DNA from 4 places in the Sphingopyxis sp. FD7 genome. Region 3 is predicted to be linked to each of the others. Evidence: predicted binding sites of a transcription regulator. Region 3 holds the regulator's gene; each other region holds the start of a gene.
What was found. The regulator LexA, encoded in region 3, represses DNA repair genes until DNA is damaged. The targets are predictions, from matches to a motif close to GTTCCNCNCTTGTTCT.
Positions count from the first base shown of each region.

Region 1: the regulator LexA is predicted to act here: its motif matches at 3,469-3,484, upstream of SPYCA_RS19620 (ImuA family protein).
Region 2: the regulator LexA is predicted to act here: its motif matches at 4,744-4,759, upstream of SPYCA_RS10175 (ribonucleoside-diphosphate reductase subunit alpha).
Region 4: the regulator LexA is predicted to act here: its motif matches at 4,491-4,506, upstream of SPYCA_RS02430 (DUF6771 family protein).

Region 1 is NZ_AP017898.1:3,235,605-3,243,023, reverse strand. Features, by position in the region: gene SPYCA_RS15790 (glycoside hydrolase family 6 protein) at 1-69, opposite strand, end outside; gene SPYCA_RS15780 (MFS transporter) at 516-1,754, shown strand; gene SPYCA_RS15775 (competence/damage-inducible protein A) at 1,727-2,488, opposite strand; gene SPYCA_RS15770 (glutathione S-transferase family protein) at 2,592-3,227, shown strand; gene SPYCA_RS19620 (ImuA family protein) at 3,489-4,289, shown strand; gene SPYCA_RS15760 (Y-family DNA polymerase) at 4,180-5,730, shown strand; gene SPYCA_RS15755 (error-prone DNA polymerase) at 5,727-7,419, shown strand, end outside.
Region 2 is NZ_AP017898.1:2,154,889-2,162,307, forward strand. Features, by position in the region: gene SPYCA_RS10160 (acyl-CoA dehydrogenase) at 1-578, shown strand, start outside; gene SPYCA_RS10165 (EAL domain-containing protein) at 680-2,971, shown strand; gene SPYCA_RS10170 (IS5 family transposase) at 3,106-3,927, shown strand; gene SPYCA_RS10175 (ribonucleoside-diphosphate reductase subunit alpha) at 4,801-6,747, shown strand; gene SPYCA_RS10180 (endonuclease domain-containing protein) at 6,827-7,264, shown strand; gene SPYCA_RS10185 (ribonucleotide-diphosphate reductase subunit beta) at 7,328-7,419, shown strand, end outside.
Region 3 is NZ_AP017898.1:1,994,158-2,001,576, forward strand. Features, by position in the region: gene moaC (cyclic pyranopterin monophosphate synthase MoaC) at 1-332, shown strand, start outside; gene SPYCA_RS09410 (molybdopterin molybdotransferase MoeA) at 329-1,519, shown strand; gene lexA (transcriptional repressor LexA) at 1,594-2,277, shown strand; gene SPYCA_RS09420 (ComEC/Rec2 family competence protein) at 2,231-4,390, opposite strand; gene gltX (glutamate--tRNA ligase) at 4,449-5,915, shown strand; gene SPYCA_RS09430 (citrate synthase) at 5,954-7,237, shown strand.
Region 4 is NZ_AP017898.1:517,786-524,864, reverse strand. Features, by position in the region: gene SPYCA_RS02450 (hypothetical protein) at 9-254, shown strand; gene SPYCA_RS02445 (SLOG family protein) at 448-1,434, opposite strand; gene SPYCA_RS02440 (DUF2493 domain-containing protein) at 1,887-2,939, opposite strand; gene SPYCA_RS02435 (DUF736 domain-containing protein) at 3,017-3,484, opposite strand; gene SPYCA_RS02430 (DUF6771 family protein) at 4,519-4,707, shown strand; gene SPYCA_RS02425 (hypothetical protein) at 4,709-5,038, shown strand; gene SPYCA_RS19175 (hypothetical protein) at 5,049-5,564, shown strand; gene SPYCA_RS19465 (SOS response-associated peptidase) at 5,578-6,252, shown strand; gene SPYCA_RS02415 (thermonuclease family protein) at 6,357-6,959, shown strand.

The DNA.
Region 1 (7,419 bases), 1.2 Mb from region 3:
CGTCTCACCCCATGCAGCCACGCTCATGCCCGCGAGCGTAACGGCGAGACCGAAAGCAACAATCTTCATGATCCCTCCTCCGAAGAGCCCGCACGTCATTGGGCCGATGGACAACTGGTTACCCGATCATCGCGCGAAACCACGGCTTGGGACAACAACGGAGTTCTCAATTCCAGGCTGAACAGAATTGGAGCGGGACGATAACAGCTGAACGGCCGCTTTGAGATCAATGCCCCACGATGTCGCAATGTCCGGTTTCGGGTGGCGGGTTCAACGGGTCATCGCAACCGCCCACGCGCGCCTTGCCCGTGCCGGGGGCCTCAATGTCCGGGACGCGGATCGCCGCCGCCGTCTGCCGCCTCGATCGGGAGCATCAGGTGGGCGGGTTCGGGAAGGCTGCAATTTAGGGAGGCGGAAACGGTCCGTTTCATCTATCGGCAACCATGAGGCAGGGATCGGTCGCGCCAGGCCAATTTATGGGGTTACGGCCTAATGACAGCCAGGGCAAAGCACAAGTGACGGCAAGGCGCACCATTCCCTTCATCGTCGTCACCATCTTCATCGACGCGGTCGGGTTCGGCATCATCATGCCCGTGCTGCCCCAGCTGGTGATGGAGGTCGGGCGGATCGACCTGCCCCGCGCGATCGAGGTCGGCGCGTGGATCGGGCTGGTGATGGCGGTCGCGACCTTCCTCGCCTCGCCGGTGCTCGGCAATCTGTCCGATCGGTTCGGGCGGCGGCGCATCCTGCTCCTCGCGCTCGGCGGGCTCGCGGTCGATTATGCGCTGCTCACCGTGGTTGAAACATTGCCGTGGCTGTTCGTCGCGCGCGCGCTGTCGGGCATCTTCGGCGGCAGCTATGCCGCCGCGCAGGCGGCGATCGCGGACATCACCCCGCCGACGGAACGCGCGCGCAATTTCGGCTTCGTCGGTGCGGCGTTCGGCGTCGGCTTCGTCGCCGGGCCGGCGATCGGCGGCTTCCTGGGCGAGATGAGCCCGCGCGCGCCGTTCCTGGCCGCCGCGATCCTTGCGGCGGCGAACATGCTCTATGGCTATTTCATCTTCCCCGAAACGCTGCCGAAGGAACGTCGCCGCGCCTTCGACTGGCGCCGCGCCAACCCGCTCGGCGCGTGGAAGACGATGCGCGCGCTGCCCGGAATGGACGGCGTCGCCGGGGTGCTCGTGCTGTGGCAGATCGCCAGCCTCGTCTATCCGATGACGTGGAGTTTTTACTGCATCGCGCAGCTTGGCTGGTCGCCGGGAATGATCGGCGCGAGCCTCGCCGCCGTGGGGGTGATGATCGCATTGGGCCAGATGTTCGTTGTCGGCCCCGCGGTCGCGCGCTTTGGCGAGCGCGACGCCGCGACGCTCGGCATCCTCGTCGCGGTCGCGGTTTATATCGGCTATGCTTTCACCACCTCGACGATCGGCGCCTTCCTGCTGCTGATCCCCATCGCGTTGCAGGCGCCGGTGCAGCCCTCGCTGATGGCGATGATGTCGCGCCGCGCCAGCGCCGATGCGCAGGGCGAAGTGCAGGGGATTTCGGCGATGGCGATGGGGCTGGGGCAGCTGGCCGCGCCGATGCTGCTCACCGGGACCATGGCCTATTTCACGGCCGACGCCGCCCCGGTGCATTTCCCCGGCGCCGCGTTCATCGTCGCCGCGATTTTCGGGCTGCTGGCGATCGCGATGCTGCGCCGCCTGCCGCGCGCGACGCAGACCGTGGATCAGATGCCGCCGTCGGTCACCGCATAGCCCAGCGCCTCGAGCCCCGCGGTGAGCATCGCGGTGCACGCCGCGACCGCCGCGGCGTCGACCGAGCGGATGACGAAATTGGCGCCGACCTTGCCCTCGCGGAAAAAGGGATAGCTGCCGATCGCGACCCCCGGATGCTCCTTTTCGCCGCGGCGAAGCAGGTCGGCGACCTCGCTTTCGGCCGCCCAGGCGCCGATCGTATGCGCCACCAGCGGCGCCCCGCCCTCAAGCTCGCCGGTCAGCGCGTCGAGCATTCCCGCGGTGATGTGCGGCACCCCCGCCATCACGAACAGATTGCCGATGCGGATGCCCGGCGCGCCCGACATGCGGTTGGGGATCAGTTCGGCGCCGTCGGGGGTGCGCGCCATGCGCAGCCGCGCTTCGGTGAGCTCGCCGCCGCGCGCGGTGTAATAACGTTCGAGGATCGCGCGGGCCTGCGGGTGGACGATCACGCCGACGCCGAGCGCCTTGGCGACCGCATCGACGGTGATGTCGTCGTGCGTCGGCCCGATGCCGCCGGTGGTGAAGACATAGTCGTAGCGCGCGCGCAGCGCGTTGAGCGCATCGACGATCTCATCCTCGACATCGGGGACGATGCGCACTTCGCGCAGGCGGATCCCCTGCACGTCGAGCCAGGTCGCGATCTGCGACACATTCTTGTCCTGCGTGCGGCCCGAAAGGATTTCGTCGCCGATCACCAGCACGGCGGCGGTCCAGATGCGTTCGTCGGTCATCGCCTTGCCTTACCGCGCCGCCATGACAAAACAAGAGCAGTGGCGCAGCGTATGTGTTCCTGATATGTTCCTGAACGACTCGCAACATCGACGGAGAGGCATCATGGCCGACGAGCTGATTTTCTATACCAACCCCATGTCGCGCGGGCAGATCGTCCGCTGGATGCTCGAGGAGGTCGGCGTCCCCTATGAGCCGCGCATCCTCGAATATGGGACGACGATGAAGGACGCCGCCTATCTGGCGGTGAACCCGATGGGCAAGGTTCCGGCAATCGTCCACAAGGGCAGGATCATCACCGAATGCGCCGCGATCTGCGCCTATCTGGCCGATGCCTTTCCCGAAAAGGGACTCGCGCCCGCGCCCGCCGACCGCGCCGACTATTATCGCTGGCTCTTCTTCACCGCGGGACCGGTCGAGCAGGCGATCACCGCAAAGATGTTCGGATTCGAACCCGACGCCGATCAGCAGCGCATGGCGGGCTTCGGCTCGCTCGCCGCGGCGCTCGACGCGCTGGAGAGCGCGGTTGCGGGCAAGGCCTTTGTCGCGGGCGAGCGTTTCAGCGCCGTCGACGTCTATGTCGGCAGCCAGATCGACTGGGGACTGCAATTCGGGACGATCGCGTCGCGTCCGGCCTTTGAAGCCTATGTCGCGCCGTTGCGCGAACGCGCGGCATACAAGCGCGCCAAGGCGATCGACAATGCCCTGATCGCCGAGATGCAGGCTGCGGGTCCGGTCTAGGACCAATCGACATTCAGCTCTGGCGGTCTGCAAATGGCGGCCTTCCGCGCTTCCGCTGCTCACGTGCAAAAAGCACGCTGCGCTCCGGATCACGGAAAACCACCCTTTTCGACTCGCCAGCTTCCGAATGTCGATCGGCCCTAGCGGCGCAGCAGACATGCGGTGGCGATCCGGCGATACAGATGGCGCATCGTGAACCGCGCTCGATTCCCTTGACAAGCGCCGCTCCAAAAGCATCAATAGAACATATAGGGAACAAATATGCGCGAGTCGTCCCACCCTCTCGTCGGGCTGCGCCAACGCATCGCCCGGATCGCCGCCAGTGGCGATTTCAAAAGCCGTCCGGCCGCGGACTGGCTGGCGAGCGGCCATGCGTCCTTTGACGATGCGCTCGGCGGTGGGCTCGCGACCGGGCGGGTCCATGAATTTTTCGCTGCCGACGCGCTCGACGCGACAAGCGCCGCCGCCTTTGCCGCGCTTCTCGCGCTGCGCTCGCCGGGTCGGGCGCCGCTGATCTGGCTGCGCACCGCCGATGCGGCGCGGCGAGCAGGGCATATCTATGCCCCCGGCATCGCCGAACTCGGCGGCGATCCCGACCGGCTGCTGCTGGTCGAGGCGGCCGATCCCAAGGCGCTGCTCGCCTGCGCCAACGACGCGGTCCGCTGCGCGGGATCGGCGGCGGTGATCGTCGAAAGCTGGGGGCGGTTTCCGCTGCTCGACCTCACCGCCGGGCGGCGGCTCGCGCTGGGCGCGCGCGACGCGGGCACCACGCTGCTGATGCTCCGCCTGGGTGCCGCGCCCGCGCCGAGCGTCGCCGAAACGCGCTGGAGCGTCGCCGCCGCCGCGTCACACGCGCTCGACGCCGATGCCCCCGGCGCGCCCGCCTTCAACCTCGAACTGCTGCGCTGGCGCGGCGGCGCCGCGGGCGCGCGCTGGCGACTGGACTGGAACCATGACGAACAAGGCTTTGGACAAGGCGCCGGGGACGCGGCGCTATCTGGCGCTCTTCTTCCCCTTCCTGCCCGCCGAGCGCTGGCTGCGCACGGCGCCGAAGCCGCCTGACGCGCCGCTGGTCTTTGCCGCGAAGCAGCGCGGCGCGATGCGCCTCGCCAGCGTCGATGCCGCCGCGCGCGCGGCCGGGCTGCGCCCCGATATGCCCCTCGCCGACGCGCGCGCGCAGATGAGCGAGCTTGTCGTCGTTCGACACGATCCGACGGCCGATCAGGACTGGCTCGATCGGCTGGCACAGGGCTGCACGCGCTATACCCCGCTCGTCGCGCTCGACGCCCCCGACGGGTTGATCCTCGACATCGCGGGCGCCGCGCATCTTTTCGGCGGCGAGGCCGGACTGGTCGCCGATGTCGAAAACCGCTTCGCGCGCCTCGGCATGACGCTCCGCCATGCGCTCGGCCCCACCGCCGACGCCGCGCGCGCGCTCGCGCGCCATCAGGCGCGCCCCGCCCCCGACGAAGCGCAGGCGATCCGCCGCCTGCCCGTCGCCGCGCTCGAATTGGATGCCGAGGCGACGACCGCGCTTGTGCGCGCGGGCCTCAAGACGATCGGCGACCTCGCAAGCCGTCCGATGGCGAACCTTGCCGCGCGCTTCGGCGCCGACGCCGTAATGGCGCTGCGGCGGATATTGGGCGACGCGCCGAGCCCGCTCGACCCGCAAATCACCCCGCCCCCCGTCGCCGCCGAGCGCCGCTTCGCCGAGCCGCTCGGCAGCAGCGCGCACGCCGTCAGAATACTGGCCGAACTGGTCGGCGAGACGGTTCGGATCCTCGCTGAACGCGGCAAGGGCGGGCGCCATTTTCGCGCGACCTTCTTTCGCAGCGATGGCCTTGCGCGCGGCATCGCCATCGAAACGGGGCACCCGACGCGCGACACGGACCTTGTCATGCGCCTGTTCGCCGAGCGGATGGACGGCCTTGCCGATCCGCTCGATCCCGGTTTCGGCTTCGACATGATCCGCTTCGCGGTGCCGCGGCTCGAAGCGCTCGGCGCGAGCCAGCTCGAACTCGAAGGCGGCGCGGTCAAGGACGCCGCGATCGACGAGCTCGCCGACCGGCTGGCGACGCGGCTCGGGCGCAGGCAGGTGCGGCGGCTGCGCCCCGCCGACACGCATATCCCCGAACAGGCGCAGCTCGAACTGCCCGCGATCGACGCGCCGCCGCCGCTGCCCTGGCAGGCGGGCGAACCGGGCGAGCCGCCGACGCGCCCCTTTCACCTCTTCGACCCGCCGCAGCCGATCGAGGTCATCGCCGAAGTGCCCGACGGCCCGCCGCAACGCTTTCGCTGGCGCCGCGTCTTGCACGCCATCCGCCGCTACGAAGGCCCCGAACGCATCGCCGCCGAATGGTGGCGGCGACGCGACAATGGCGGGCTGACGCGCGACTATTACCGCGTCGAGGATGCACAGGGCCGCCGTTTCTGGCTCTTTCGCCACGGGCTTTACCACGAAAAACCCAACCCGCGCTGGTATATCCACGGATTGTTCGCATGAGCGAGGCACTCGGAACGCCCTTCGCCGAACTGGTCGCCGCGACCAACTACAGCTTCTTGCGCGGCGCTTCGCACCCGCATGAGATGGTCGCCGAGGCGATCAGGCTCGGCATGGCCGGCATCGGCATCGCCGACCGCAACAGCGTCGCCGGGGTGGTGCGCGCATGGGCCTTTCTGAAAGAGCAGCAGGTCAAGAATCCCGCGATGGTGGAGGGGTTCCGGCTGGTCGTCGGCGCACGGCTCGTCTTCGCCGACGGCACCCCCGACATTATCGCCTATCCGGTCAGCCGCCACGGCTGGGGACGGCTCACCCGGCTGCTCTCGGTCGGCAATCTGCGCGCCGAAAAGGGCGACTGCATCCTCGAACTGGGCGATCTGCTCGCGCATTGCGACGAGCTGTTGCTGATCGCGATGGCGGGCGACGCGGCGCTGCTCCGCACGCTCAAGGCCGCGCGGCCCAAATCACTGTGGCTGGCGGCCACCATGCCGCGGTCGGGCGCCGATGCGCGGCGGCTCGCCCGACTCCAGCGCCTGTCGGCGGCGACCGGCGTGCCGCTGCTCGCAACCAGTGACGCGCTTTATGCGACCGCCGCACAGCGCCCGCTCCACGACATCATCACCTGCATCCGCGAAGGAACGACGGTTCACAAGGCGGGCAGGCTGCTCGCCGCCAATGGCGAACGCCACTTGAAGTCACCCGCCGAAATGCGCCGACTTTTCGGGCAACATCCAAAGGCGGTCGCAGCGAGCACCGGCCTGCTCGCGCGCATCGGCTTCAGGCTCGACGATCTGCGTTACGAATATCCGCACGAGCCGGTGCCGCCGGGGTGGAAACCCTTCAACTATCTGCACCATCTGGTGAAGCGCGCGGCGGAGGAACGCTATGGCGTTCCGCTGAACCCCAAGGTCCGCAAGCTGATCGGCAACGAGCTCCGCCTGATCCGGCGGCGGAACTATGTCTATTATTTCCTCACCGTTTACGACCTCGTCCGCTTCGCGCGCGCGCAGGAGCCGCCGATCCTGTGCCAGGGGCGCGGGTCGGCGGCCAATTCGATCGTCTGCTTCCTGCTCGGCGTGACGTCGGTCGACCCGATGAAGCACGACCTCCTCTTCTCGCGCTTCGTCTCGGCCGAACGCGACGAGCCGCCCGACATCGACGTCGATTTCGAGCATGAGCGGCGCGAGGAAGTGATCCAGTATATCTATGATCGCTATGGCCGCGACCGCGCCGCGATCGCCGCGACCATCATCCATTACCGTCCGCGCAGCACGATCCGCGAGGTCGGCAAGGCGCTGGGGTTCAGCGAGGACGTCACTGCGCGGCTCGCCGACACGAGCTGGGGAAGCTGGGGCGACGAGGTGCCCGTCGAGCGGCTCGTCGAAGCCGGGCTCAACCCGCATAATGGCGAGATCGAAAGGCTGCATCGCTTCGTCGGCGAATTATTGAAGGCGCCGCGCCATTTGTCGCAGCATGTCGGCGGCTTCGTGCTGACGCAGGGGCGGCTCGACGAGCTGGTGCCGATCCACAATGCCGCGATGGCGGACCGCACCTTCATCGAGTGGGACAAGGACGATATCGACGCATTGGGGCTGATGAAGGTCGATGTGCTCGCGCTCGGCATGCTGACCTGCATCCGCAAATGCTTCGACCTGATGCGCGCGCACGGGCTGGGCGATCATACGCTGGAGG
Region 2 (7,419 bases), 160 kb from region 3:
TGCTGATCCCGCTGGCAAAGGCGCACGCGACCGACATCGGCTGCGAGGTCGCGAGCCTCGGCATTCAGGTCCATGGCGGCATGGGCTTTATCGAGGAAACCGGCGCCGCACAGCATTATCGCGACGCGCGCATCGCGCCGATCTATGAAGGCACCAACGGCATCCAGGCGGCCGATCTGGTGGGTCGCAAGCTGGGCATGGCGGGCGGCGACCTCGTCCGCGGCCTGATCGACGACATATCGCACGGCGCCGCCGATTTCCCCGAATTGCAGCAGCTTGTCGATGCGTGCCGCGCGGTCACCGACTGGATGGTCGGCGCAAACACCGCCGACCGGCTGGCGGGCAGCTACCCCTATCTCACCATGCTCGCGACCGCGACGTGCGGCTGGCTGATGGCGGTCCAGCACCGGGCCGCGCGCGCCGCGCTCGATGCGGGCGAAGGCGACCGCGCCTTCCTCGAAGCCAAAATCGCCTCGACGCGCTTTTACCTTGAACAGATCGTGCCCGCGGCCACGGGCCTCGCGGCGTCGGCGCTCGCCGGCGACGCGGCGCTCGAACCGCTGCCCGCGATCGCCTGACCCGTCTCGTCGCCCCGCCAAAAACCGCAGGATTCCCTCCATGATTAACGCGATGATAACCATCTGGGACTAGACGCGACCGGCAATTGCTGGAGACGTGCGTGCCCATCCCGGTCAAGAGTCTGATCATCAGCTGGCGCAGCATCGGCTTGTCGCTGTTGCTGGCGCTCGCGGTGGGAATAACCGCGGCTGGCGAAGTGGCCGATCGGGTTCTTGATGCTGTAGTGGGTCGTCTTGCGACACGCCCGGTGAGCGGGGAAATAGTGATTGTGGCGCTGGACGAGCGCACGATGGCGCAATCGCCAAACCGCAATTTCTCGATGACCCAATATGCCAATGTCGTCGAAGCAGTGGACAAAGCTGGCGCGAAGCGGCTTTTCGTCGATTTCTACTTCGACCGACGCGAAGGCGATCGTGATTTCTCCCGTTTCGTCAATGCAGTGAAGAATATGGGCGACCGCATAGTCCTGGCGGTTTCGACACGTCAGGTTCCCGGCCGTGAAGACAAGGTCACGACGTTCCCGAGCAAGAAGTTCGGCCCCGACGTTCCCATTGCGAGCATCGCTGTAGAAAGCGAGTTTTGGCAGGTATGGCGCGCGCCCATTGCCTATCGCGCCGAAGGGCGGCTGCTGCCTAGCTTTGCGGCTATCATCGCGGGAAAGAGCAGCGACACTCCCGAAAGTTTTCGTCTGGATCTGAGCTATGACACCGGCACGATCACGGAATATAGTGCCGCAGACTTGCTTTCGGGCAAGATCGGAGCGCGCGAACTCGCTGGAAAGGACGTTATATTCGCGCCAACCGCACCGAGCTTTCAGGACTATTTCTATTTGCCCGGTCATGATCGGGTTCCCGGCGGATTCATTCACGTCATAGCGGCGGAAACGCTGAAGCGAGGCGACCCAATCGACATCGGCTGGCTGCCCCCCTTGCTCGTCGCGATCGTGCTTACGGGAATAACACTTATTCGGCGCTTTCAACGAGCCGTTATGGCCGCCATGATCGGCTCGACCGTTATCTTGATCGGTGGCAAGATCGTTCTTGGAACGATGCTTGTGACGTCCTGGATCGGTGCAGCGCTGGTCTATGTCGCAGCGATCGCCATCAACGTTTCTCGCACCCGCAGGCGTAGTTCGGCGCAGCGCGAGAACCCCCTCTCGGGACTGCCCAACTTTGAAGCGCTCCGTTCACTGCCGCCTTTTGGCAGCGCGACGGTGATTGCCGCCAAGGTGGTCAACTTCGAGGATCTTGCCGCCTTCATTCCGGGCGACGGCATTGACAGGCTCGTCGAACAGGTGACGCGCCGCCTCCAACTCGCTTCGCAGGGCACCACGCTGCACCACGACCTCGACGGCACCTTCGCCTGGCTTGTGCCCTATTATCAGCACAGCCAGATCGAAGGGCAGCTTGCCGGGCTCGCCGCACTTTTCAACGCGCCGCTCACGATCGGCGACCTGCGCGTCGACGTCGCCATCGCGTTCGGGGTCAACGACGAGTTCGAGGGGTCGAACGCGCAGCGGCTCGCGGCCGCCCTTGTCGCCGCCGAGCGCGCGATCCGCACCCGCGCGCTTTGGACCAAATATACGCCGCGGCAAAAGGACGACGCCGGCTGGCAGCTCTCCTTCCACTCACAGCTCGAGGACGCGCTGACCGGCGGCGACATCTGGGTCGCCTTCCAGCCTCAATATGAAATCGCAACCCGTCGGCTTGTCGGGGTCGAGGCGCTCGCGCGCTGGACGCATCCGACGCGCGGCCCCATTCCGCCTGACGAGTTCATCATACAGGCCGAAAAAAGCCAGGACATCTATCGCCTCACGCTGTTCGTGATGGATCAGGCGATCCGGTCGGCGGCGCAGCTGCGCGAGCGCGGCGTCCACATCAACATGTCGGTCAACCTGTCCGCGACGCTGCTCGACCACAGCGACCTTGTCGGAACGATCCGCGTCATGCTCAACGCGCATCATCTGCCGCCGGAGGCGTTGACGATCGAGATCACCGAAACCGCACAGATCGAAAACAGCCGACAGGCGCGCCAGACGCTGGCGCAACTCCGCCGCACGGGGATTCGCCTTTCGATCGACGATTATGGCACCGGCCAGTCGAACCTCGAATATCTGACCGAGATCGAGGCCGACGAAATCAAGATCGACAAGCGATTCGTTTCGACAATGCGCGATTCGCAGCGCAACCGCGAAGTCGTCAAATCGACCGTCGATCTGGCGCACCGTCTCGGCGCCGTCGCGGTCGCCGAAGGCATTGAAGATGCAGAAACAATGGCGCTGCTCGTCGGCCTCGGTTGCGATGTCGGCCAAGGCTATCATCTTGGAAAACCGCAATTGTTTTCCGATCTCGTCGCCGCCCTGACGACCCCGCCGCACAGCCGCACCGCATAATCGCCAAAATGGCGGCAATCTTTATAGTTAAGAGCCTGATCCGAAATTAAGTTGAGTGGTGCCAGCGGGTTAGCTTGACGCGAGCCCAAGTCGCTGATTCACGGGGTTTTGCAACAAACTTCGGGAGTTCAACGATGTGGACCGACACCACCCGGGCGCAGTATGCCCGTGCCGACCTGGCTTTGCCAAGCGATTTGACCGATGCGGAATGGGCCGTGCTGGAGCCGTTACTTCCGGGCCCTTGCTGTGTAGGGCGACCGCGCAAATGGCCGCTGCGGCGGATCATCGAGGCGATCCTGTATCTGCTGCGCGGTGGGCTGCCCTGGCGGATGTTGCCGCCCTGCTTTCCTCCGGTCTCGACGGTGCGGCGCTGGTTCTATCTGTGGCGCGACAATGGTCTGTGGCTCTCGCTCAATCACGCCCTGCTGCTGATCGGGCGGGAAGCCCTCGGGCGCGAGGCTTCTCCGAGCGCTGGGGTCATCGACAGCCAAAGCGTGAAAACCACGGAAAGCGGCGGGCCTTGCGGCTATGACGCAGGCAAGAAGATCAAGGGCCGCAAGCGACACATCGTGACCGACACCGAGGGCAATCTCGTTCATGCCGTGATCCACACCGCTGACGTGCAGGATCGCGATGGCGCGCCGTTTGTTCTGGCCGAGATCATCCGCCGTCACCCTTGGCTCAGGCACATCTTCGCCGATGGCGGCTATGCTGGCGACAAGCTTCGCCAGGCGCTGCGCAAGATCGGGAAGTGGACGGTCGAGATCATCAAGCGATCCGACCATGCCAAGGGCTTCGAGGTCCTGCCCAGACGCTGGGTGGTCGAGCGGACCTTTGCGTGGCTCGGTCGCAACCGCCGCCTCGCCAAAGACTTCGAGCAGACCATCGCATCGGCAACCGCGTGGCTGTTCATCGCCTCAATTCAGCTCTTCGTCCGCCGTATCGCAAGAGCATGAAATCTATCGCGATAATTTTGAATCAGACTCTAAGACTCGATTTACCTTACTAATTAAGGTATATGCCCTGTTAACTGTTCTGCGTGGGCAGTCTTATCAGGAGATTTGTCATGGGTTGGTTTTGGCGCTTCCTGGGCGGCGGTGGCACTGACAGTGCTGGCGGCCAGGCTTAATCTGGAACGAAATTAAGACAGGGGCTCCGGCATCGCCGGGGCCCTTTTCTTTTGCCCTTATGGCCCGCACGGATGCACCGACCAGAGGCCACTTCGGGGTGGATTCCGGACCTGCCCTTATCCGTCATCCCGGCGAACCCTTATCCGTCATCCCGGCGAAGGCCGGGATCTCGCCGGTGCGGCAAACCGAGAGGATGAGATCCCGGCCTTCGCCGGGATGACGATTGAATAAAGGTCTGCAACCGGTCGTTAACCGCCACAGGCGTGTAAATCTCCTCTCCTCCCCGCCACCGACTTTCGCCGCCGCATATTTTTCGGCGCCGCGCCCCCGGCATGGACCGCGCCGGGGGCCGCAGAAACGCTGGCAACGCGCGTCGCCGACGCGCATGACCGTCGACCAGTCGAATCAAAATATCGACGAGTTGAGTCCCCGATCCGTCATTTACTCTCTTGCATCGTCGCGCCGACGTGGCACTATGGGTGGTGGGTCGACCACGGGGGCACCCCAATAAATTGTATCAGGCTGGAAGTGGCGGATTTCCGTCGCCCATCGCATATGGGCCCGGAAAAACCCTGCTTGCGTCCAAAAAAGGGTGCCCATGCGGGCGGGTAAAGATGCTAAGGTCAGGGCTTCGCCCTGAGTCGAACAAGACAGGAACATGCACATCTTTGTGCGCATATGGATCGGGGGGCGAACAGGATGGATTTTCGGGAAAGCGAACGGGTGGAGACGAACGACGTGGCGACGGTGGAACTGACGAAGAATGATGCGCCCGCAGCGCCGGAGGCGAAGCGCGAATCGACGCCCGCGCCCGCGGCGACGCCGGGCGACGGCGGCGAACCCAAGGTTCATGCACGCCGATTCGCTATCGTCACCGATGCGACCCGCGACGCGCTGCTCACCGATTTCGGCAAGGAAACGCTGCAGGACCGCTATCTCCTGCCCGGCGAATCCTATCAGGATCTCTTCGCGCGCGTCGCCGACGCCTATGCCGACGACCAGGATCATGCCCAGCGCCTCTATGATTATATCTCGAAGCTCTGGTTCATGCCCGCGACCCCGGTGCTGTCGAACGGCGGAACGGGGCGCGGCCTGCCGATCAGCTGCTACCTCAACTCGGTCGACGACAGCCTCGAGGGTATCGTCGGCACCTGGAACGAGAATGTCTGGCTCGCTTCGCGCGGCGGCGGCATCGGCACCTATTGGGGCGCGGTGCGCGGCATCGGCGAACCCGTCGGCCTCAACGGCAAGACCAGCGGCATCATTCCCTTCGTCCGCGTGATGGACAGCCTGACCCTCGCGATCAGCCAGGGTTCGCTCCGCCGCGGCTCGGCCGCCTGCTATCTCGACATCTCGCATCCCGAGATCGAGGAGTTTCTGGAGATTCGCAAACCGTCGGGCGACTTCAACCGCAAGGCCTTGAACCTCCACCACGGTGTGCTCGTGACCGACGAGTTCATGGAAGCCGTCCGCGACGGCGCCGAGTTCAACCTCAAATCGCCCAAGGATGGCAGCGTGCGCGGCACCGTCGACGCGCGCAGCCTCTTCCAGAAGCTCGTCGAAACGCGCCTCGCGACGGGCGAGCCCTATATCATCTTCATCGACCAGGTGAACCGCATGATGCCCAAGCATCACCGCGATCTGGGGCTGAAGGTCACGACCTCGAACCTGTGCAGCGAGATCACGCTGCCGACCGGCCGCGACCATCTCGGCAACGATCGTACCGCGGTCTGCTGCCTCTCGAGCCTCAACCTCGAAACCTGGGACGAATGGAACGGCGACAAGCGTTTCATCGAGGATGTCATGCGCATGCTCGACAATGTCCTCCAGGACTATATCGACCGCGCCCCGCCCGAAATGGCGCGCGCCAAATATAGCGCCAGCCGCGAACGCAGCGTCGGCCTCGGCGTCATGGGCTTTCACAGCTTCCTGCAGGCGCGCGGCCTGCCGTTCGAGGGCGCGATGGCGAAATCGTCGAACCTCAGGATCTTCAAGCATATCCGCGCGCAGGTCGACGCCGCCTCGATGCTGCTCGCAAAGGAACGCGGCCCCTGCCCCGACGCCGCCGATCAGGGCGTGATGGAGCGTTTCAGCTGCAAGATGGCGATCGCGCCGACCGCGTCGATTTCCATCATCTGCGGCGGCACCAGCGCGTGCATCGAGCCGATCCCGGCGAATATCTACACGCACAAGACGCTGTCGGGCAGCTTCTCGATCCGCAACCCGCACTTGGAAGCGCTGCTCGTCGACAAGGCGAAGAACAGCGACGCAGTGTGGAACTCGATCCTCGAACGCGGCGGCAGCGTCCAGCACCTCGACTTTCTGACGCAGGACGAAAAGGATGTGTTCAAGACGAGCTTCGAGATCGACCAGCGCTGGCTGCTCGAACTCGCCGCCGACCGCACGCCCTATATCGACCAGGCGGCGTCGCTGAACCTGTTCATCCCGGCGGACGTCGAGAAATGGGATCTGCTGATGCTCCACTATCGCGCATGGGAACTCGGCATCAAATCGCTCTATTATCTCCGCTCGAAAAGCGTCCAGCGCGCCGGCTTCGCGGGCGGGGTCGAGGCCGACAACACGCCCGAGGCGGCGAAATACGAGCTCGCGACCACCGATTACGACGAGTGTCTGGCGTGTCAGTGACGCCCAAAATCCCTCTCCTCCCGGGAGAGGGAGGGAGGCGCGAAGCGCCGGAAGGGTGAGGGTGAGGGCGACGACGAGGATGCGAACCTATCGCCACCAACCCTCCGGCACCGTCACCCGCGCCCGGACCTTGCGCAAGGACGCCACCGACGCCGAAAAGCGGATGTGGCGCGCGCTGCGCGAAGCCTTCCCCGCCGCGAAATGGCGGCGGCAGGTACCGATCGGCCCCTATTTCGCCGATTTCTACAGCTTCGCCGCGAAGCTGGTGATCGAGGTGGATGGGGGCCAACATGCCGAGGCGGCGGCCTACGACGCCCGCCGCACCGAATTTCTGCAGGCGCAGGGCCTGACGGTCCTCCGCTTCTGGAACAACGACGTCCTCGCGAACACGAAAGGCGTCCTCGAACAAATATCCCTCTCCCTCCGGGAGAGGGAAGGAGCCGCGAAGCGGCGGGAGGGTGAGGGCGGCAACGCGCCATCATCCAACCGCCGAACACCCTCACCTTCCCAAGGCTGACGCCTTGGGCCCCTTCCTCTCCCGGTGGGAGAGGAGATATAGAAGCCAGTCTGGAGACCGTAGATGCCCCTTCTCGAAGCCCGCAAGACCTACAAGCCCTTCGAATATCCCTGGGCCTATGACTTCTGGAAGCGCCAGCAACAGATCCACTGGAT
Region 3 (7,419 bases):
GCAATGCGCCCAAGGGCGACGTGCTTTCCACCGCGCGTATCGCCGGCATCATGGCAGCCAAGCGCACCGCCGACCTCATCCCGCTCTGCCATCCGCTCGCGCTCACCAAGGTTGGCGTGGATTTCGCGTGGGAGGACAATGGCATCGCCGTCACGGCGGTCGCGCAGACGACCGGGCCAACCGGCGTCGAGATGGAGGCGCTGACCGCCGCGTCGGTCGCGTTGCTCACCCTCTATGACATGGCCAAGGCGCTCGACCGCGCGATGGTGATCGGCGACGTCCGCCTGCTCGAAAAGAGCGGCGGCCGCTCGGGCGACTGGCGCGCCGAATGAGCGCGCTCTTGCCCGTCGAGGAGGCGCAGGCGCGCCTGATCGGGCTGCGCGCGCCGCTCGCGGGCGAAACGGTCGCGCTTGCCGAAGCGCATGGCCGCTATCTCGCCGCCGACGTCCTCGCCGGGCGCGACCAGCCCGCGGCGCCGCTGTCGGCGATGGACGGCTATGCGATCCGCTTCGACGACCTGCCCGGCCCGTGGGCCGTGACCGGCGAGGTCGCCGCGGGTGCGGCGCCCGACCGCGCGGTCGGCGTCGGCGAGGCGCTGCGCATCTTCACCGGCGCGATCGTCCCGCCCGGCGCCGACACGGTGATCGTGCAGGAGGATGTCGCGCGCGAGGGCGACCGGCTGGTCCTGACCGGCGACGGTCCGGGGAGCCGCGGTCGCCACATCCGCGCGCGCGCCGCCGATTTCGCGGCCGGCGACGCGCTGCTCGCGGCGGGCTCATGGCTGACGCCCGGCGCCATCGCCACCGCGGCGATGAGCGGCGCGGGCACGCTTCCCGTCGGCGCCCGACCGCGCGTCGCGATCCTCACCACCGGCCACGAACTTGTGGCCCCAGGCCGCGCGCTCGGCCCCGGCCAGATCCCCGACAGCAACGGCGTGATGCTCGCCGCGATGCTCGCGGGCGAGGTCGCCGTGCCCGTGCAGCCGCTCCACGTCCGCGACGACCGCGCGGCGCTGGCAGGGGTTCTCAAGGATCTGGCGCGGCATCACGACGTCATCGTCACCGTCGGCGGCGCGTCGGTCGGCGATCATGACCATGTCCGCGGCGCGCTGGTTGATGCGGGCGGGCGGCTCGATTTCTGGAAGATCGCGATGAAGCCCGGCAAGCCGCTGATCGCCGGAACGCTGGGCGATGCGATCCTGCTCGGCCTGCCCGGCAATCCCTCGTCGGCCTTCGTCACCGCGACGCTGTTCCTACTCCCGCTCGTTCGTCATCTCGCGGGTGCGCGCGCACCCTTGCCGCCGGTGCAGCGCGCGCCGCTCGCCGCGCCGCTGGATGCGGGGGGAACGCGCCGCGACTATCTGCGCGCGCGGGTCGAGCGCGGGCTGCTCACCCCGCTCGTGGGGCAGGAAAGCGGCCGCACCCTCCCGCTCGCCGCGGCCAATGCGCTGCTGATCCGCGATATAGACGCCCCGGCGCGCAGCGCGGGCGATGCAGCGGACTATATCGCCATCGCTTGACAAGTTCTGCTTTGTTCCACTATCGTTCCCGCTATGTCCGGCCTGACGCTCCAGGCCTTCATGGAGAATGACCGATGTTGACCGCGAAGCAGCATGAACTGCTCCACTTCATCCAGCAGCGCCTCGACGCGAGCGGCATCTCGCCCTCGTTCGAGGAGATGAAGGAGGCGCTGGGCCTCAAGTCGAAATCGGGCATCCACCGTCTGATAAGCGCCCTGGAAGAAAGGGGCTTTCTCCGCCGCCTGCCCAATCGCGCGCGCGCGCTGGAGGTGCTGAAGCTGCCCGAAGCCGCGAAGTCCGTGGTGAACAACAATCGCGACAATGTCGTCGCGCTCCGCAAGACGCCCCCCGCACTCAAACCGATCGCCGCGAACGACATTATCGAAGTGCCGCTGCACGGCAGAATCGCCGCGGGTGTCCCGATCGAAGCGTTTGAGGACCATGAGCAGCTCGCCGTTCCCGCGGCGCTGCTCGGCGCGGGCGAACATTATGCGCTCGAAGTGTCGGGCGACTCGATGGTCGAGGCGGGCATTTTCGACGGCGACTATGCGCTGATCCAGAAAGCGGATACGGCGCGCGAGGGTGACATTGTCGTCGCGCTTGTCGACGGGCAGGATGCGACACTCAAATTTTTCCGCCGCGAAGGCAAGATGATCCGGCTCGATCCTGCGAACAGCGCCTATGAACCGCAACGCTACCCTGCCGAGCGCGTCATTGTGCAAGGGCGTCTGTCGGGATTGCTTCGTCGTTACCACTGACCTGCTGCGGGCGGCGCCACGGATGCTCGGCGCCGGATCGCAATGCGGCGACGGCTTTGGGCCGTTCGCCAAGATAGAGCGCGAGCCCGCCCGTTTCGGCGAGGCTGTCGCGCTCGATCGTCAGCCAGCGGCCGACGCATTCGCGCGGCAGCCAGCGGTCGCTGATGACAATATCGGCGGCGGCGCACGCCGCGGCCATGTCCGTGCCCTCGACCCGGTCGCGCCCGCGCGAGGCGAGGATGATGCGCCGCGCCGTCCCCGCGCCCTGCACCCAGCGGCAGAAATCGCGGTTGCACTCGACATGATCGAGATCGGCGAGCGTGGCGAGCGGGGCGTCGATTCCGGCGGCTTCGGCCATGCTGTCGCGGACATAGTCGCCCGCGCGATCGCGGAGCAGCGCGTAACCGCCGTCGGGCAGGGCCGCGGCGATGTGCCGTCCGTCGCCGGTGACCAGCAGGTCGGGGCGCGGCTGCGCAAACAGCACGGCGGCGCCCGCCGCGAGCGGAATCATCCCCCATCGGCGCCAGCGCGTCTTCCACAGCAATATCCACAGCCCGCCGAATAGCGCCAGGCCAAAGCCCCATGGCGGAAAGCTGGGCAGCGTCGTCACCGCCCCCGGCGCGCCCGAAACGGCGTGGGCGAGCGCAATCAGCAACCGCAGCGCCTGTTCGGCGACCCACCAGAAGGGCGCCCCAAGTCCGACGCTGTCGAACAGTAGCGCCAGTGCCTCGGCAGGCATGACGACAAAGGTTGTGAGCGGGATCGCGATGACATTGGCGAGCGCGCCGTACAGCCCCGCCTTGTGGAAATGGAAAAGCGCGATCGGCGTGAGCGCGACCTCGACGACGAGGCCCGTAATCAGCAAGCCGATGACGCCGCGCCCCAGGCGAAACGGCCACGATTCCTCACGGCGCGCGAGGAACGCCTGCATCGCCGGGCTTTCGTGGAGGGCGACGATCGCGGCGACCGCGGCAAAGCTCAGCTGGAAACTCGGCCCCGCCAGCGCCTCGGGCCGCCACAGGAGCACGATCAGCGCCCCCGCCGCGACGAGCCGCAAGGTCAGCGCCTCGCGTCCCATCAGGAAGGCGACGAGCACGAGCAACGCGGCGATGAACGAACGCAAGGTCGGCACTTCGGCCCCGGCGAGCCATGTATAACCCCCGCCCGCGAGCGCCCCCGCCGCCGCCGCGAGCGGCAAGACAAGGCCCGCGAGCGCGAGCCGCTGGCTCAGCGCGAACAGCCGCATCGCCAGCAGCATCGCGAAACCGACGACCGCCGTGACGTGCAGCCCGCTGATCGACAGCAGGTGCGCGAGCCCGCTCCGCCGCATTGCCTCTTCGTCGGCCTCGGCAATCGCGCCGCGGTCGCCGGTCACCAGCGCCGCCGCGATGCCGCCCGCCGAGCCTTCGACCTCACCCTGAATATGCGCGCTCAGCCGTGCGCGCAGCGGCGGTTCGGCATCCGCCCGGCCTGGCACGCGCGCGACGTCGCCGAGCACCGTTCCCACCGCGCCGATGCCGTCGAACCACGCGCGCCGCGCGAAATCATAGCCGCCGGGCAGGCTGGCGGTCGGCGGCGGCATCAGCCGCGCGCGCACCCCGATCGCCTCGCCCGCGGCCAGGTCGCCCGCCTGTTCGGTGCGCAGGGTCAGGCGGATGCGCGGCGGCAGGTCGGCGCGCGCGCTTGGCCGGGCAAGAATCCGCACCTGCCCCCTGGCGGGCCGCGGCTCGACGCGTTCGACGATGGCGGAAAATTCGGTGACGACCGGCTGCACGAGCACGGGCGCTGCAACCCACAGCGCGCGGCCCCAGATGAGCAGCATCCCCGCCGCCATCACGCCGCAGCCGACCGCGACCGCTCGGCCGGCGCGGCGGCGCCAGCCAATCATCAGCCCGCCGAGCACCCCGGCGGCGAGTAGCAGCAACGACCCGATCCAGTGCCCCCTGGTCGGCAGTGCGAGCCATGCGGCGATGCCCGCCCCCAGCGCGACGGGGAGCCAGAGGCCGATGCGTTCGCGCTCCGCCTCCAGTCGCGTTTCGAGCGCCGCGACGAGCGCTTTCCAGCGGGCGGCGCGGCGGGGTGCAATGGGCGTTTGAAGCGGACTTGTCGCCATGCTAGGGGCACCCCCGATCCCGCCCGACCGGGCGGCAAAGTGAGTGAAAGAGGCCGTGGTGGCAACCGAAAACCCAACCAAAGTGGCAGAAGCGACGCCCGAGGCGACCGGCGCCGACGTGGTGACGCGCTTCGCGCCCTCGCCCACCGGCTATCTGCACATCGGCGGCGCGCGCACCGCGCTGTTCAACTGGCTGTTCGCCCGCCATCACGGCGGCCGGTTCCTGCTGCGGATCGAGGATACCGACCGCGCGCGGTCGACCGACGCGGCGATCGACGCGATTCTGGACGGGATGCGCTGGCTGGAGCTCGACTGGGACGGCGAGACGGTGTTCCAGTTCGCCCGCGCGCCGCGCCATGCCGAGGTCGCGCACGAACTGCTCGCGCGCGGCGCGGCCTATCGCTGTTACCTGACGCCGGACGAGCTTGCCGCGATGCGCGCCGAGGCGCAGGAAAAGCGCCAGCCATTCCGCGTCCGCAGCCCGTGGCGCGACCGCGCCGACGGCGACCCCGCGGCGCCGCACGTCCTTCGCCTCCGCGCGCCGCAGGACGGCGCGGTGACGATCGCCGACCGGGTGCAGGGCGAGGTCACGGTGCAGAATGCCGAACTCGACGATTTCATCCTGCTGCGCAGCGACGGCACCCCCACCTATATGCTGAGCGTCGTCGTCGACGATAACGACATGGGCGTCACCCATGTGATTCGCGGCGACGATCACCTCAACAACGCGTTCCGCCAGCTGGCGCTGATCCGCGCGATGGGGTGGCGCGAGCCGGTCTATGCCCACGTCCCGCTGATCCACGGCGCCGACGGGGCGAAGCTGTCGAAGCGCCACGGCGCGCTCGGCGTCGATGCGTACCGCGACGCGATGGGATACCTCCCCGAAGCGGTGAACAATTATCTGCTCCGCCTCGGCTGGGGGCATGGCGATGACGAGATCATCAGCCGCGCCCAGGCCGTCGAATGGTTCGACCTCGACCATGTCGGCCGCTCGCCCTCGCGCTTCGATTTCAAGAAGCTGGAGAATCTCAACGGCCATTATCTCCGCGAAGCCGACGACGTCCGCCTTGCCGGCCTCGTCGCGCCGCGGGTCGAAATGCTGGTCGGCCGCGCGCTGGACGATGGCGACCGCGCGCTGCTGACCCGCGCCATGGCGGCGCTCAAACCGCGCGCCAAGACGCTGGGCGAGATCGCCGAGGGCGCGACCTTCCTCTTCGCCCCCGACCCCATGCCGGTGGACGAAAAGGCCGCCGAAGTGCTAGCCTCTGCCCCCGAAGGCCTGCTCGCCGCGGTGACGCAGCGCCTCAGCGGACTCGGCGACTGGACGAGCGACGAGCTGGAAGCCGCGGTGCGCGCCGAAGCCGAAGCCGCCGGACTGGGGCTGGGCAAGCTGGCGCAGCCGCTGCGCGCCGCGCTGACCGGCCGCACGGTTTCGCCCGGCATTTTCGACGTGCTGCTGCTGCTCGGACGCGAAGTCAGCCTGGCGCGACTTGACGCAGCGCAACATTATCCGGCAGGGGCGTAGCCGCAACATTCTCCCGCCGTCAGAACAGGGAAGCTAATATGACCGACACCGCAAAAATCACGCTGGGCGACAAGACCGTCGACAGCCCTGTCCTGTCGGGCACCGTCGGCCCCGACGTGGTCGATATCCGCAAATTCTATGCCCAGACCGGCGCCTTCACCTACGATCCCGGCTTCACATCGACCGCGAGCTGCGAATCGAAGCTGACCTATATCGACGGCGACGAGGGCGTGCTGCTGCACCGCGGCTATGCGATCGGCGACCTCGCCGAACATTCGTCGTTCATGGAGGTGTGCTACCTCCTGCTCAACGGCGAGCTGCCGACCGCCGACGAGCTTCAGGCGTTCGACAATACCATCACCCGCCACACGATGCTGCACGAACAGCTCGCGACCTTTTACCGCGGCTTCCGCCGCGACGCGCACCCGATGGCGATCATGTGCGGCGTCGTCGGCGCGCTCAGCGCCTTCTATCACGACTCGACCGACATCCAGGACCCGCACCAGCGGATGATCGCCAGCCACCGGCTGATCGCCAAGATGCCGACGATCGCGGCGATGGCGTATAAATATTCGGTGGGCCAGCCGTTCATCTATCCCGACAACAAGCTCAGCTACACCGGCAATTTCCTGCGCATGACGTTCGGCGTTCCGGCCGAGGAATATGAGGTCGTGCCCGCCGTCGAGCGCGCGCTCGACCGCATCTTCATCCTCCACGCCGACCATGAGCAGAATGCGTCGACCTCGACCGTCCGCCTGGCGGGTTCGTCGGGCGCCAACCCCTTTGCGTGCATCGCCGCGGGCATCGCCTGCCTGTGGGGCCCGGCGCATGGCGGCGCGAACGAGGCCGCGCTCAACATGCTGCGCGAGATCGGCCGCCCCGAACGCATCCCCGAATATATCGCCCGCGCCAAGGACAAGGACGACCCGTTCCGCCTGATGGGTTTCGGCCACCGCGTGTACAAGAATTACGATCCGCGCGCGACGGTGATGCAGAAAACGGTGCGCGAGGTGTTCGACGCGCTGAAGGTCAACGACCCGGTGTTCGAGGTCGCGCTGCAACTGGAGGAAATGGCGCTGAACGACGATTATTTCGTCGAGAAAAAGCTGTTCCCCAATGTCGATTTCTATTCGGGCGTGATCCTGTCGGCGATCGGTTTCCCGACGACGATGTTCACCGCGCTCTTCGCGCTGGCCCGCACCGTCGGCTGGGTCGCGCAGTGGAACGAGATGATTTCGGACCCCGCCCAGAAGATCGGCCGCCCGCGCCAGCTTTACACCGGCCCGGCGCACCGCCCCTATGTGCCGGTGAGCCAGCGCTAAGCCAAGCGCCGCACAGTAAGGAATGTGAGGAAGGGGCCGCGCTTTGCGGCCCCTTTTTCGTGGGCGGCGGCGGGGCGAACGGCGCATCCCCCCTTCCCGCCTGAAACGTCATCCCGGCGAAGGCCGGGATGACGGGATTGGGAGGCGATGCCAGACCCGATCGCGCGCTTAACTTGTCAAAC
Region 4 (7,079 bases), 1.5 Mb from region 3:
AGATGGACATGCCCAAGAAGAGTGAACGCGAGCGCCTCGCCGACCTCGAAGCGCGCCAGCGCAAGGTCGCAGACGATGTCGAAAATGCCCGCCGCGCGCTGCGCGGCAAATATGCCGCGATCGTGCCCGAGCTCCCTGTCGAGACGCTCACCGAGCGTGAATTTCGGGAGATCGTCGATCTTGCGATCCGTGCTGGAGGGACTGCATCTGTCGCGGCGCTAAAAGCCCTCTCGGGGATGGCCCCGAACAAATGACGCCCATCCCGAAGGGATGGTCCCAGCGACGAGCACGGCGAAGCCGCGCGCAGGAGGCCGGTGCGCCGCACCGCATCGCCGCCCGACGGGACCGGGCGCTCCCGCGTCCGGTTCCCTGAGGGTGGCGACAGGACGCTCGACATAAAAAAGGGGATCGGTCCGAGCTTGCGCCCGAACCGATCCCCTCGCCTTTCTATGCTCGCACCCGTTCGCGCGGCATATCGTGATGCGGGAGCAGCACCGGGTCTACCCCCGCCGCCCGCAGCACCCGCACGAGCTGCGCCTGCACCCCGGTACCCTCGGCGACCACGGCACCCACCGGCTGCAACCGCGCGATCTGGTCGTTGCGGACGAACCCCGCCCGGTTCCCCCAGCGCGCCTTGTCGATCCCCAGCGCGACCAGCGGCGTCTTCGTTCTTGCTGCCCACGCCGCGGCGATGGCATCGGCGCCCCTGTCCTGCGCGGTGGTCAGCAGCACCATGTCGGGGCGCGCCGCTTTCATCTCCTCAAGCGCCTTGTAGATCGGGCGATGGTCGGCCCAGCGAGCGCCCCCGGAGAAGACCACCAGCGGCCCCGCCGGAAAATGCTGCGCGAGGCGGCGCTGGCGGCGCGCCGCGAGATAATCGGTCCCCGCGATAACCGACGCGGTGCGCTTCGACGATACCAGCGTCGCTTTCGGCGCCGACCACGGACGCCCCGTTTCGGCATGGAAGATGTCCGCTGCATGATCGCGCATGCAGGCTATGGCATCGCTCGCTTCATCGAGCGATTCCAGGAGTTGCTGCTGTTCCTCAAGTTCGACGCCGTGGATCTCGCTGCCGTCGGCCGAGCGCAGCAACTCGCGCACCTCCTGCGCCGCCCGGTCGGACTGTCCGGCGAACTGTCCTGCGACGCGGTGGAAGCTGTGGACGATCCCCCATGCGATCCGTTCGGCCGCGCTTTCGATGCGCGTGTCGCGCAGCACGTCGAACACGGTCGTGATCATCAGTTCGACGGCAAGCTGCACCTGCATCGCATCGGGCATATCGCACGTCAGTTCCTCCTCGCTTTTCCCAAGCCTGCTGCGTTCGAGATCGGTGTCGAAGGCGGCACTGAAGCTGTCGTTCGCCTCTCCCGTCTCCTCGGCAATAAGTGCGGCGATTTCCGAAAAATCCCTTATGCTGCGTTTGAACGTCGTCATATTGACCTCCTCTAGATTGAGAGGTCATTCCCCCTGCACGGGCGCCGAGCATCGGGGTCAAGGATCGGGCGAAGCCCGACCGCGAAGCGGCGGTGGGGGTCACGATTTTCTCTGGCGGCCACCGCACATGGAAGGAAGAAGCCCCGCGCCCGACCCGCCAGGGAAAATGGTGGGGCCCCGCCGTCCTTGAGGCCGATGCGGTCCCGTGCCACGATAAGAAGACTTGAGAGAGAGGAAGAGGTTTGCGGAGCGGGGGCTCGATGCCCCCGATCCGCAAAGGCTCCCGTTCTTGTACGGCGCGATATGCGAGCACGGCGGTGTGGCTGGTTCGGCGCAGCCTGGGCGGTCAGGACGTGCGGCAAATCCCCTGCAGCAAAAAGAAAAGCCGGCGCGCTTCAGCGCACCGGCTCAGGGAGATCAAAGTGACGGTCGGGCCTATGGCCCGGCCGATGTCAGGCGGCGGCGAACATCGGATCGCCGCGCGCCGCTTTCATCGCGCCATGCGCGGTGGGGCGGCGGACGGCGCTCTCCTTCTCAGGCGCCTGGTCCGTCTTGCGGAAGGCGTGGATCGGGACATTGGCCTGTCGCAGCGTCTGGTAGAGATTGGCCTGCAATCCCGACCCCTCGCAAACCACCGCTTCGACGGGACGAAGTTCGGCGAGCTTTCGGTTGCGGGTGAAGGCGGTCTTACGCCCGGTCCCGTAGAGGCCGAAGGCCACGACGGGTACGCGGGTTTCGGATCGCCCCGCCCACGCTGCAGCGATCGCGTCGGCGCCCTTGCGCTGCCCGGTCGTCACCAGCGTCATATGGGGCACGCGGGCGCGGATCTCGTCGAGCCGCCGCCAAAGCATCTCCCAGTCGTGCCATTGCGCGGGGCCGGAGAAGACGACGACCGGCCCCTGCGGCAGGTAGCGCTCGCGCGCATCGAGTGCCCGTTCGCGCAGGAAGTCCTGCGCCGCGATCTGGCTCGCAGTCGAGGCCGAGGATGCACGCGATCCGCGCGCGGGCGACCAGGGCCAGCCCGACTGGGTGCGATACATTTCGGCGGCATAGTCACGCATGCATTCGATCGCCGCGCGCTGTTCGGCAGTCGATTGGCACAGGAGCTGCTTTTCCTCGAGCTCGCTGTTGAACACCTCGCTCATGTCCATGCGCCGGACCATCTCGCCAACCTCGGCCGCGAGAGCATCCTCGCGGCGCTCGAGTTTCCCGGCGACGAAGTGGAAGCTGTTCACGAACCCCCACGCGATCTCGGCGGAAAGCGGCGCGAGCCTCGTGTCGTTGAAAAGGTCGAAGATCGTCGCGATGATCCCGCCGCATTCGGCCTGCGCCGCGAAGGGTTCGGGCATGTCATGCTCGCCCGGCTCGTCACCGGGTTCGATGATCGAAAGCGGGATGGGATCGCCGAACGATGCCTGGAATTCGGGCGTGGCGATCTGTTCGGCGTAGAGGGCACGAAGGTCTGCAAAGCTGTCAACACTTTGCGCGGAAGAATGAGCGACCATGTTCGGTCTCCTTGGATCGGGCAAGAAAAGAGCCGGGAAGCGCAGCTGCGCCTCCCGGCCCGGTTGCGGCGCCTTCGTCAGCCGAAGGGCACCTCGTCGTCGAGGTCGGCGCCGGCGCCCATCAGCGCGCCGTTCGAGCCCGCCGTGCTCTCGCCGAAGCCGCGGTCCTGCGGCTGCTCGTCATAGCTGCGCGTGCTCGCGTCGAAACCGCCGCCGAACTCGGCACGGACGGTCTCGCGGCGCCACGCGATGGTGTAGCCGCCGTCTTCGGACGGAAACAGCGCCACCGGCAGCGGTTCGGGGAGGCTCGGGTCGTCGATATTGCCCGCGAGGAAAACCTCGCCGGTCTTCTTCGACGCCGCTTCCCACAGCGCCCCGACCTGCACCCAGCGCCGGGCGACGTTGAGCGCCAGCACCTCGTAAACGGGTGCCCGCGGGTTCATGCTCTCGACCTTGCGCAGACCGATGCGCGGGAGGTCGATCGTGCGGGTCGCGATCGAGCCAGTCAGACGATCATTCACATTCCTGATTTCACCGATATTCATGACACTTACTTTCGAATGTCGCGCGCGAACCATTTCCCGGCGACACTCTTCCCGATCCTTCTCTCCTCTGTGGCGCCGCGCCCTCGGCCCACGCCGCTGCCCGCATGCGCGCGCTCACCTCGCCGCCCGCGCCGTGGCGTGCGGAGGCCGAAAGCCGATCACTGCGTCACTGAGAGGACTGGCTGGGTCAGCGGAAAGAAGGGGAGCGATATAGGGGAGGTGGCCTCCCGAACTGACGGGCAGCAATGTCATGAGATAGCAGTGGCGACGTCAGCTCTGCGTGCACCACGCCGCATGGATGCGCGGCGCCCTCACCCCGTCACCCGCCTCGCGTGACCAATGCGGCTCGCGGGCTCTCCGCGCTGCCACGTCGGGTTAATGCGTGGCTTCTGACCGTTGGATATGGCGGTCAGGTAGTTTGTAGGCGCGCACTCGCCGAAGCGAATATTCCGAGCGCAGCCCCGGGTGGCCTTAGCCCCTGAAAATGACGGCACCCCGCGCCCGGAAAACCGGGGTCTGGACGCGGAGCGCCGCCCAGATACGGCCGGGCGGGTCGCGTGCCCGGCCGACTGTTATCGGAATGATGAGACCGGTCCCTTTATCGGCACCAGAGGCCCCTCCACCGACGCGGCCGCCGTTAGGGAAACCTCGCCATTCTCAAAAACAAAACTTTCCTGCAGCCGGGATAGTTTGTCTTTTCCGTACAAGGTTTGCCAATCTGGAGTAATCTTTCCTCTCTATAATTCGGCGTCACTGACCCGGCGCAAAGCACGATCGACCAGCGTGCGCCCCGCACAGCCAAGCTTAACACAGGGTATCCCTGGGCTCCAAAGATACCCGCTTTGGCGTTTCGGGCCGATTGCTATTGGGCGGCTTCTTGGAAAATGCCGAAATGGGCGGACGCCCGGACGGCCGAGCCCGTCCGTTCGGCTTGCGCCGGGGCCGCTTGCGTGGCGGCGGCATCGCGAAGACGGGCCCACGCGCGCGTACCGCAGCTTGCTCATTTGTTCTTTTTATGTTCTCATTGATCCATGATGAGAATCGACCCTGACCGAGTCGCACGCGCACTCCTGGACGCCCCAGGATGGGCGCGCGTCGGCCTCACCGCGCCAACGGAAATCATACGCGAAGCGGCCGCGCAGGAACTGGCGCTGACGATCGCGCGCATCCACGGTGAGACCACGGCCGCCGCCGACGCCGATCAGCTGGTGCTGGCGCTGTGACGTGCAGCATACGAAATCGGGCATTCCGCGGGCCACGCACATTTTCGAGGCGGCCATCTGGCATTATGCGGTGCAGCCCGTTTGCCGCTGCGGTCATCACGCCAAGTTCGATGCGGGACTGCTTTGGTACCGCTTTCACCGCAAAGGCTGGGACGATAATCTTCGCAAGGCGTGCCGCCATTTCTGGTGCCGGCAATGCGCCTGGAGTTCCGGCCGCCGCGTCGAACCGCTCCGCCTCGAAGTGGTCAATTGGGACAAGGACGCGATCTGCATCAAGGAGCGGGTCGACGAACGCGAATGGAAGCGCGCGATCCGCCGCTACCGGAGCTAGGAGCTAGACGATGGAGAGAGATTTCGACGACGTCCTGCAGGGTGTCGGCAAAGGCGGGCACCGGATCATGATCTGGGATGGCCAGGAAGAACGCCAGATCGAGGCGCATTGGGGCCTCCGGTCGCGCGACCCCGAGATCGGACAGATCCCGCTGCTCAAGTCCGAAACCGCGCGGATCGAAAGCCCCTGCCTCATCCTCGCCAACGAGTTCGGCATCAAGCGCGACGGCAAGACGCTCTATGCGGCAAGCCTCGTCACCGACATCCCCTTCTTCTGCATTGCCGGGGTCTGGCAGCGAGGGACGCGCGACTATCCCGATGCCTTCGCGGCGTTGACCGTCCCCGCCTATCCGGACCTTGCGCCGCACAAGGACCGCCATGTGGCGGTCGTCGATCCCGACGATTGGTTCGACTGGATGCAACAGGAGCGCCCGCCGCTGGACATCTTGCGCCCCTTCCCCGAAGGTAGCTTCACGATCACGCCGCCGATCCAGCCCAGTTTCGAGGGGCTGCTCGGCGCCGCCTGAACGGGAGCCGCCGATGTGCAACCAGATCACGCTCAAGGCCTCGGTCGACGAGGTCGCATCGCATTTCAAGGCGCAGCGCAAGAAGCAGACCAATGCGAGCACCGGTGATGTCTGGAAGGGCGGCACGGGCTTCGTCGTTCGCGAGGTCGCCGGCGAACGCCAGCTCGACGCAATGGTGTGGGGCTTTCCGCGGCATTCCACCAACAAGAAGACCGGCAAGCCCAACAAGCCGACCCACGTCAACAACGCCCGCGACGACAAGCTGATGTCGCCTTACGGCATGTGGCGCGAATGGTTCGTCCAGCCCGGGCATCGCTGCCTCATCCCGATCACCGCCTTCGCCGAAGCCGTTGGGCCCGAAGGGCAAATGACACGCACATGGATCAGCATTGCCGACCAGCCGCTGGCTGCCTGCGCGGGCTTCTGGCGTCCGACCGACGAATGGGGCGACAGCTACACCATGGTGATGGTCGATGCCGTCCCCGAGATGCTCGAGGTCCATGACCGCATGCCCGTTATCCTACATCCCGAAGACCATGAGGCATGGCTGCACGCACCGGCCGAGGAGGCGATGAAGCTCGTCACCCAATATCCCGCCGATCGTCTCGTCATCGATCACACGCCCGAGCTCTGGTACGCGGGTCGTACCAGGAAAAATGCGGCACGCACGGCCGCAACCCTGCTGTGACATCGAAAAACCCGAACCGCGCGACACGCCGGCCCACGCGCACCGCGATCGCCGCTATCATCTTCTCGCTCGCCCTGCCCCCTACCCCGTCGGTCGCACAGGACGTGAGCGGCCCCGCGCGGGTCTCCGACGGCGATACGTTCAACCTCACAGGTATCGTCGTCCGGCTTTACGGGATCGACGCGCCCGAACTGAAGCAGACCTGCACGCGCGGCGACGGTCCCTGGGCCTGCGGCCAGGAAGCGGCCGACAAGCTCGCCGCGATCGTGGAAGGCCAGTCCGTGCGCTGCGAACAGCGCGACATCGACGACTATGGCCGCACCGTCGCGATGTGCCAGGTCGGAATAATCGACCTCTCCGCCGCCGTCGTCGATGCGGGCCTCGCTGTGGCCCTGCCAAAATTCACGGCCGCCTATGTTCCCAATGAAGCAAGAGCGCGTGAGCGCAGGCTCGGTCTCTGGGGCGGCGAGTTCCAGATGCCTGCTGAATATCGAGCGATCAATCCTGCCCCGCGCCAGCCGCCCGCGCGCGTGTCAGAGGACCCCCGACCCGCGACACTACCTCCAGCATCCAGTTTATATTTCCGCGACTGCAGGGAAGCTTGGGCTGCTGGTGCCGCGCCGATCTATCGAGGGCAGCCCGGCTATCGCTCCGAGATGGATGGCGATGGCGACGGAATCGCCTGCGAACCTTATCGCCCTCGATAGAAGCTCGAGACCGAGCCCTGGCTGGCCGTTTTTAGGCAAAAATGGCCGATTGCGGTCAGGCAGCTTTTGGGGACCGAACAAAGAGAGCGGACGTTCCGGCACGGGTTGAAACGCTCGCTC